DNA from 4 places in the Aminobacter sp. BA135 genome. Region 1 is predicted to be linked to each of the others. Evidence: riboswitches for the same ligand, from Rfam matches in the RefSeq annotation. Region 1 holds a riboswitch; each other region holds the start of a gene.

Evidence for each region. Region 1 has a riboswitch for cobalamin ahead of SLT36_RS27165 ((2Fe-2S) ferredoxin domain-containing protein). Riboswitches for the same ligand answer to the same signal wherever they lie in the genome.
Region 2: it holds a riboswitch for cobalamin, as region 1 does, so the genes downstream of both, SLT36_RS13630 (CbtB domain-containing protein) here and SLT36_RS27165 ((2Fe-2S) ferredoxin domain-containing protein) in region 1, are expected to answer to the same signal.
Region 3: it holds a riboswitch for cobalamin, as region 1 does, so the genes downstream of both, bluB (5,6-dimethylbenzimidazole synthase) here and SLT36_RS27165 ((2Fe-2S) ferredoxin domain-containing protein) in region 1, are expected to answer to the same signal.
Region 4: it holds a riboswitch for cobalamin, as region 1 does, so the genes downstream of both, SLT36_RS08610 (ABC transporter substrate-binding protein) here and SLT36_RS27165 ((2Fe-2S) ferredoxin domain-containing protein) in region 1, are expected to answer to the same signal.

What each region holds. Positions count from the first base shown of each region.
Region 1 covers NZ_CP139572.1:5,607,675-5,609,868, forward strand. The annotation lists cobalamin riboswitch at 556-748, shown strand; gene SLT36_RS27165 ((2Fe-2S) ferredoxin domain-containing protein) at 864-1,643, shown strand.
Region 2 covers NZ_CP139572.1:2,808,042-2,810,235, reverse strand. The annotation lists gene cobU (bifunctional adenosylcobinamide kinase/adenosylcobinamide-phosphate guanylyltransferase) at 1-80, opposite strand, end outside; gene SLT36_RS13635 (CbtA family protein) at 73-849, opposite strand; gene SLT36_RS13630 (CbtB domain-containing protein) at 866-1,042, opposite strand; cobalamin riboswitch at 1,078-1,274, opposite strand; gene SLT36_RS13625 (gamma-glutamylcyclotransferase) at 1,342-2,031, opposite strand; gene SLT36_RS13620 (DUF1624 domain-containing protein) at 2,153-2,194, shown strand, end outside.
Region 3 covers NZ_CP139572.1:1,932,438-1,934,631, forward strand. The annotation lists gene galU (UTP--glucose-1-phosphate uridylyltransferase GalU) at 1-740, shown strand, start outside; cobalamin riboswitch at 804-988, shown strand; gene bluB (5,6-dimethylbenzimidazole synthase) at 1,036-1,767, shown strand; gene SLT36_RS09435 (outer membrane beta-barrel protein) at 1,764-2,194, opposite strand, start outside.
Region 4 covers NZ_CP139572.1:1,750,698-1,752,891, reverse strand. The annotation lists gene SLT36_RS08615 (FecCD family ABC transporter permease) at 1-241, opposite strand, end outside; gene SLT36_RS08610 (ABC transporter substrate-binding protein) at 304-1,353, opposite strand; cobalamin riboswitch at 1,622-1,811, opposite strand; gene SLT36_RS08605 (nucleotidyltransferase family protein) at 1,933-2,194, opposite strand, start outside.

The DNA.
Region 1 (2,194 bases):
CAGCCGCTCTACACGAGAAGTTGAACGACCGCGCCGTCCGCTCGCTGGCGTTGGTTGACCTTACGTTAGGAACCTCTAAACGACCTACAGGCTCACCTCGTCCTTACCCCACCTTGGACCACCCGAGCTTAGCGCCCGCCCTGCCCCCCCAATCAATGGGCGGGCGCGTCCCCTCGCACGCACATCCGATGTCGCGCAGACAAGCTTATCAGCCGCGGACGCCTTCACATCGCAACTGCGAGCTTCCCGCTTCATATCGACGCCGGTTGCCGATTTTCATGTCTATATGCCTCGGGCAGGCGCCGTTCGCCTTGTGCGGTTTGCACAAAAGGCAGCCGGCCCTGGCATTCCTGGGCTTATTCCGCTTGTGGTGCATGTCCATCTCCGGTCTCTACCGGTGCGCCCCGATGGCGCACGGTCATGATCGGGAGGGCTGCTTGGCAATCTTCGTCCATCGCCGGACTATGTGCAGCAACACCAGGCGATCGCAAGGCAGCGCATTGCTGGCCTAGGTACTTGTCCATCGACAACCCTTGACTTGCGTCTGCCCGCATATAGCTTGCCGCGCGGTTATGGTTCTTCTGCTTTCGGGCGGAAGCTAAGAGGGAATTCGGTGCGAAACCGAAGCTGCCCCGCAACTGTAAGCGGTGAGCCGCATTGCCGATTGTGTCACTGGCCGACGGCCGGGAAGGCAGGCAATGAGCCGAGACCCGCGAGCCAGGAGACCTGCCTGACCGAGTGATGTTCCGTGGGCGGGGTGTACCACCGGAGCGCAGGTTCGTGCAGGCGGCGCTATCGGCCATCGCCTTCCACCAACATGCGTTGCGACAATCCCGACCGCAGTCAGGCCAGGGATCGATCGTTTGCACAATACCGAAGTTGAGACCGCGCAGTCCCAGGCCAGACGTGCCATCGTGCTCGTCGCCAGGTCGGCCTTTGCTGCCGCGCCCTACAGGCAGATGCAGCAGCTCTGTGATCTCGCCGCGGCGTTGCCCGGCGTCGATCACACCAGCTTCGGCTTCACCGAACAAGGCACGCCGTCGCTGCGCGAGGCGCTTGCGGCACTTCGCCAGCAGGATTTCTCCGATATCCTCATCCTGCCGCTGATGCTGCCGATCGAGCCCAGCTTCAATGCCTGGCTCACCAAGTCGCTGCGCCGCTGGCAGGCCGAGGACGCGGCACCTTGGCCGACGGTGCGCATCGCGCGGGGCCTCGCCGAAAGCCCGCTGCTGGCTGCAATGATGGCCGACCTCGTCACCGGTGCCGACGCGACGCCGCCCATCCCGCCGCTCGACAGGCTGGCGCCGGAGGGTTCGCTCGTGCCGGCGCAGAAACGCCGCGTGCTGGTCTGCCAGGGCGGCCCGTGCAATGCCGCCGGCGCGGACCTGATCTGGGGCCACCTGCGCAACCAGCAGGACCGCCAGAAGCTGCGCGTGACCGGCGACGGCATGATGAGCGCCAAATCGACCTGCCTTGGCCCCTGTAACCTGGCACCGGTGCTGCAGGTCTTTCCCGAAGGCACCTATTACGGCGGGGTCACCGAGGCCGCCGTCGACCGCATAGTCACCGAACATCTGCTCGGCGGCGCGGTGGTCGACGACTTTGCCTACCACCCCACCGGCCGCAAGCAGGTGCTGCGGTGAAGGCCTATTGAAAACAAGGGGGATCGTGTCGGCCGAACAGCAACGCTTGCCGTTGTCGATCGTCCACTATCACGACGTCTTTACCAGGCACGGCGCGCAATCCGCCACTCAACGGATCGACGGATGTTCCCGCCGATATCCGCAACTGGCTGGAAGCCAAGGCTGAAACGCTCAGCAGCGGCAGCGGCACCTGGGGTCGTCGGGCACAGGTCTGATGGGCTGACGCAGCCTGTTGCGATCCACGTCAATCCATCGATCTAATTGACCCAAGGGAAACATCAGCGACTATTGCGCAGGGCTAGATCAGTTCAGTGGGCGGTGGCAGTCATGGCAATTCAAGTATCCTATTCGCGGCGTGATGTCCGCGAAGAGTTGGTGCGTCGGCGCGAGACTTACATCGCGGCGCAAAGATCTCTGTCACCGCCTTCGCCGCGGGGATATGGCAACATGGAATGCGTCCATTGTCATAATCGCTTCATCGGCGTCACCGCTGCCGCCTGGAAGTTCGGCCTCTGCGACGACTGCCTGCATCACGACTGATTGTCCAGCCA
Region 2 (2,194 bases), 2.8 Mb from region 1:
AAATGGGTGATGAGCCGCTCGGCATGCGCGCTCTTGCCGGAGCGCGCGCCGCCGAGCAGGAAGGTCAGCTTCTCAGGCAAGGCGGCCGTTCAGCGACGGCGCCGGTTCGCTCATGAAGCGGTTGCGCACATAGCCCGCCACCGCACCCAGAACGACCCAGAACACCAGATTGGTGATTGTGACGGCGACGACGAAGCTGTGGTGCAGGTCTGCCGGAATCGGCGACTCGTGGCTTTCCGGTTGCGGTGCACCGACGATGTGCGGCGCAACGATCAGCGCGACGCCGAGTATCGCCAGCGGCAGCGACTGCTTGAAGGCGATCAGCGCGAGACCCGCTGCGGTGGCGACGACGGTCAGCGTCCACCAGATCTGGCGTGCGCCAAGATCGGCGGCCGGCATCGCCGGCAGCTCTGGCGGCAGGCCAAGACCGGGAGCCAGGGTAAACACGGCAAAGCCGGCAAAGCCCCAGAACACGCCCTGGCGCCAGTTGGCGATGCCACCGGCAAACTCGGAAACGGCGACCAGGATCAGGCCGAAAGCGATGCCGCTGACAATATTGGCGAGCGCCGAATAGGCAAAACGTTCAGCGCCGTCGGCCGGAGCCCATGCTTCTTCCTCGGCTGGCGCCGCAGTCTGTGCCGCCGTGGTTTCGGCGCCGGCCGCAGGGGCGTTCGCCTCAGTGCCGGCAACTGGTGCCGCGGCGTGCTCATGGCCGCCGCCGGCGTTCTCATAGGTCTCCGCCTTGAGGATCAGCGGGACGGTTGCATAGGTCTGGAGTGCAGCAAGGACCACGCCGGCCAATAGCCCGCTGATCGCCGCGATGAACACGACGTTTCTGAAGATGGACATTGTTGGATCGCCTTGGTTAGTGGCAGGGGAAAGCCATCGAGTGGCGATAGTCGTGGGCAGCGTTGTGCACCACGTCCATATGCGAGAACCCGAGGAAGCCAACAACGAAAAGGCCGAGCAGCGCGGCAAGCGCCAGCTGCATGCTACGCGACTGCGAAGAGACGTCGGTGCCGAGAGCAGAAACAGTGTTCATCGTAAGTCCTTTCGCCCTCCACCCGAGGGCACAGAGATAAGTGCCTGTCGCCGGCAGGTCTCCTGGCTTGCGGATCGGCACCCTTCCCCGCCTTCCCGAAGCAAGCTTCAGTGGCATTTGGGGAGAGCTAACCGCATACAGTTGCGGGGGCAGCCACGGCTTCGGACCTTCAAATGGCCCTTACCGCATTCCCTCTTGATTCCGTTACGGAACCGACGACGCCGCAACTATAGAAACAAATGGCTTGGGCGGCAAACCAAATTCCGACGCCGCCGCGCTCGAAAGCGGCGTTCCGGCGATCATCCGCGGGCCACGATTCGCTCGGCCACCAGATGCTGGAGCCGCCACAGATGCCGGTCGTGGATCGCCCGCTGCTCGAGGTTGCTGACCACATTATAGAGGTAGTCCGCAGCCGAACCCCAATGGCCGCATGTCGTCGCCAGTCGCTCCGCCACCGCGTCCTCGCCCAGCGCGCCGGCATAGGCGTGGCCTTTGCGGTTGATGACGAAGGCGAGCGCGGTCAACGGACCTTCATCGGTGGCGAGATTCAGCCAGCGCGGCTTGTAGGTGGAGGGTTTCAGCGTCATCTCGCGGCGAAACAGCTTGTCCAGCTGCTCGCGGCGGTCGCCGTCCGTCAGCCTGAGCGCCACGCCCTTGCACTGGCCGCCACGATCCATGCCCATCATCAGTCCAGGCTCAGCCTTTGTGGCGCGCCAGCGGGTCATGTTGATGCAGAACGAACGGTGCCAGCCGCGTGCCAGCGCCACCCTTTCGTCGGTGTGCTCCACCTCGGGTTTCCAGATCAGCGATCCATAGGCAAACAGCCACAACGGACCATTGCCAGGGCGCGCGGCAAGCGTCTCGTCGATCATCACCTCATAGTCGGCGTCGTCGAGATGCATCGCATCGGGGTCGGGGCCCGTGTCGGCGACCTCGCGATGGCAACGCGCCACCAGCTCTTCGGTCAGCGCCATCTTTCGTCCGCTCATGCCCGCCCCATCAATTGCTTAACCCTGTGCACGACAGACAGTTCTGCTCTCTTCCGCCCCGCTTCAACCATGATAGTGCTGCATGGGCGCTGCAACACCCGAAAACGCAGAAGCGAACAACATGACGATGCAACTGGACCCAGACCAGATCAAAGCACCTTCT
Region 3 (2,194 bases), 2.1 Mb from region 1:
TCGAACATTTCATCTTTGTCACGGGCCGCAACAAGGCGGTCATCGAAGACCATTTCGACGTCCAGTTCGAACTTTATGATACGCTGGCACAGCGCGGCAAGACCGAGCAACTGGAGCGCCTGCAGCGGTTGCAACCGGCCCCGGGCCAGACCTCGTTCACGCGCCAGCAGGTACCGCTCGGCCTTGGCCACGCAGTGTGGTGCGCGCGCGAGCTGGTCGGCGACGAGCCCTTCGCGCTGTTGTTGCCCGACATGATCATGCAGTCGGAAAAGAGCTGCATGCGCGAGATGGTCGAGCTCTATGCCGAGACCGCCAACAACATCATCGCTGTCCAGGAATGCGACCCGGCCGAGGCGCACAAATACGGCATCGTCGGCAAGGGCAAGTCGGTTCACACCGGCTTCGAGATCGAGGGCATGGTGGAAAAGCCCAAGCAGGGCACGGCACCCTCGAACCTGTTCATCAATGGCCGCTACATTCTGCAGCCGGAGATTTTCAACATCCTGGCAAGCCAGGAGCGTGGCGCCGGCGACGAGATCCAGCTGACCGACGCCATGCTCAAACTCGAGAAGATGCAGTCCTTCTACGGCTATCATTATCGCGGCCGCACCTTCGACTGCGGCTCGCCGGAAGGTTTCGTCGAAGCCAACGTTGCCTTTGCCTTGTCGCGCTCCGATCTCAGCAGGAGCATGGCCGGCGTCATCGAAGGGCTGCTCGGCGAGATCAAGCCGGGCAAGTAAGCCACATGTCGCCTGTGCGTCAGGATTGGACGCACGGTGCGATGGCTTTCGGCCGCTGCTGCCGCTAGACATACCCTGCCAGGTGCCCGCAGCGATGCGGGAGAATCGGGAACACGGTGCAAATCCGTGGCGTGCCCAACGCTGTAAGAGGGACCGTAACGGCAGAGGCCACTGTTCATCCTGAACGGGAAGGCGCCGCAGACGGGTTGAACTCGAGCCAGAAGACCGGCCCGGCAGACATCGACCTCCGCATGGTCAGGCGGAGGGAACCGACATGCTCGCCAGGGGATATGCGATGCTTGCTGACCAGTTGAAGGCCGTTTCAGTCTGTTTCGATATCGCCGCACAGGGTGCCGTTTACCGCGCCATCTTCACGCGCCGCGACGTTCGCAGCCATTTTCTGCCTGATCCGATCGACGACGATGTGCTGGCGCGGCTGCTGCTGGCGGCCCATCACGCGCCGTCGGTCGGCTTCATGCAGCCGTGGAACTTCATCGTCATCAGAGATCGCGAACGACGCGAGCGGGTCCGGGACCTGTTCTTTGCGGCGCGGCAGCAGGAACTGCCTCAGATCGCCGAGGAGCGGCGGGAGCTGTACCGCAAGCTCAAGCTCGAAGGCATCTGCGAAAGCCCGCTCAACCTGGTCATCACCTGCGACCGCAGCCGTTCGGCAAACTCTCCGCTCGGGCGATGGCACAATCCAGAGATGGACCTCTTCAGCACCGTCTGCGCGGTTCAGAATTTCTGGCTCGCCGCGCGTGCCGAGGGCATAGGCGTCGGCTGGGTCAGCATCCTCGATCGCGAGGCGCTGAAGCAGTTGCTAGGCATTCCCGATCACGTCGTGCCGGTGGCCTATCTCTGCGTCGGCCACGTCAACGAATTCGCCGACAAGCCCGATCTCGAGCGCCATGGCTGGGGATGCCGTCTGCCGCTTGCCGAGCTGATCATGAGCGAGGTCTATGCGGGGCAGGGGGAGACGGCCTTGAGGGCCTCAGCCGCCGCGATCGGCGGTTTGCCCCAAGGTTAGCGCTGGATTTTCAACCCGACGAAGACGCTGTTGGTCTTGGCGTCGCGGAACGGCAAGGTGCTGTCGAAGGTCTCATGGCGCAGCTTGCCGGTCAGGCCGGCGTAGCGGTTGAGCCACCAGGTCAGGCCCGCTTCGGCACTCAGCCTCAGCTCGTGGTCGTTCGAGCTGGCATAGTCGCGGTAGCCGACGCCGCCGGCGAGGAATGCAGTCAGGTTGGAACGGATCTGCCGTTCGACGCTGAGGCGGCCGTTGTAGAGCACCGAACCGCTGTCGCCCGGGGTCGTCGATCCCTCGACGAAGGTTTCGCCGGTCAGGCCGACGATCGTGCCGCGCATCGGCGACCATCTGAGATCGGCGGCGATCGTCGCGGCCGAAACCGTCTTCAGCCGGTCGTCGTCGAAATCCTCCGAGATCCAGCCGGCCGAAA
Region 4 (2,194 bases), 1.9 Mb from region 1:
CCTGCTGCGGATCGACCTCGGCGACAAAATGACCGAACGAGACCTTTTGCAGGATGACCATGAGCAGCGTCATCAGCCCCGTCTCGGCGATGCCGACGATGGCAACGCCGCCGGCGACCAGCAGCAGCACGAGCAGCGAACACAGGATGACAGCCGCCTTGCGATGGCCGGTTCGGCGGTAGCGGCTGGAAATGCCGTCGGATCGGCTTCGCGCGAAATCGGCGCTGCTCGCGATGTCCATGGTCGAAGGCTCCGGATTGGGAAAATCACGCCGCAGCCTCTCGGGCCGCGGCGTGCGGTCCGTCAGTTGGAGGCAGTGCCCTGATAGGTCATGGCGCCCTGGAACGGCAGGCCCTGATAGATCTCGATCCATTCCTTCATCGCCGCTTCGGGATCGACGTCGGTGAAGCGGTCGGGATAGAGCCACTTGGCGACCTGCAGCGCGCCGGTGACCTTGGACGAGCCGCCGGCGAGGTAGTAGTTGATCAGACGCACATTGCCTGCCTGCCCTGCCGGCGTGCCCGATATTTCTTCGCGGGCGACGATCGCCTTCCAGCTCTCGGCGAACTTGGCCTCGGGAATGGTCTGGTAGGAACCGGGCTGCAGCTTGATCACCAAGTCCGGCTTGCGGGCGATGATCTCCTCGGGATCGACAGTGAAGCTGTTTTCGTTGCCGCGCGACGACGGCTCCTTCTTGATGTCGATGTCGCCGAAGACATTGATGCCGCCGCCGGCCTCGATCATGTCATGCCAGCCAGAGCCAGGCGTGACGGTCACCAGGTCGCGCACTTCTTCGAGATAAACCTTCTTGCGCTCGACGCCCTTCAGCCGCTCGGCCAGCAGGTCCATGTACCTGGTGTAGTAGGCGTTCAGCGCGTCGGCCTTTTCCTTCTCGTCGAACAGCTTTCCGAACAATGTCACGTTCTCGACATGCTGCAGCGTGTCCCAGGCGGTAACGACAAGCACCGGAATGTCGAAGGCCTCGAGCTTACTCGCGGCCTCCTCGTAGACGCCGTTGCGCGGGATCATCACCACGTCGGGCTTGAGCGCCACGATCGCCTCGTAATTGGGCTGCGTCTGGCCTTGGCCGACAATGTCGGCTTCCTTGAACTGCGGCCAGTAGGTCGGATCCCGCATCGTGCTGGCATCGACGCCAACGACCTTGTCGATGGCGCCAATGGCACGGGCGAACTCGACCGCGTAGCGGTTGAAGATCACCGCGCGCTTGATCGGCAATTCCAGCTCGACCTTGCGACCGGCATCGTCGGTGAAGCTTTCGGCAGCGGCCGGAGCGAGTCCGATGGACGATGCCATGGCTAGTCCGAGCCACAATGTCCACTGTCTGATGTTCATGATCTCTCCTTGCTTGAAAGGGGTGCGCAACGCCTGGCGTTGCCATGCCCGGAAGGCGTCCGGGACGATAGGTCGAGGCGCGATGCCACGGCAGCAGGCGACGAATGCGTCTGCCCAAGCTTTCGATATTCTTGGGAAACCGTTCTTCCCGACATCGCCGCGCCAACCTCTGCCTGCCCTGGCGGGGATGCGGAAATGCAGACCTGGCGAAAGCCGCAAACGGGCCTCCGGACGGGAACCGGCATTCCTGTGGCACACCCCGACCACGGAATCTCACTCTGTCAGGCAGGTCTCCTGGCTCGCGGGTCCTAGCCTTGTCGCCCGTCTTCCCGGCACGAATGCCAGTGACACAGGGGCAATAGGCTCACCGCTTACAGTTGCGGGACAGCTCCGGTTTCGCACCGGATTCCCTCTTAGCTTCCACCTCGCGGCGGAAGACCATGACGGCGCCAACCTATCGACGGCCAAGGTAAAGTCAAGTTGCCATCCGGGACTATACAGGGCGGCATTTGCCTGAGCCGCGACGATGCTGGAGACCAGGTTGCGCGGAACTGCAAGCAGCGCAAACTGTTCTCCGGCTCAGCGAACCGGCGAAACGGTCACCGAGACGATCTGGAACGGCACCGCACCATAGGTGGCGACCGTCTGCTCGTGCTCCCACGCGCGGAATTGTCGCGACGGCCGCGCCGACAGCACCAACGCGCCATCCGCCTGGTCCGGCCGAATGGTACCGCGAAACCGCAAAGTCAGCCGGCCGCCTGATTTACCCAGCTTGCGATAGCGCAGCCGCGCGAAATGGCATTCGCCGCCATTCAGCTCCATCTCGATGCGACGGCGCACC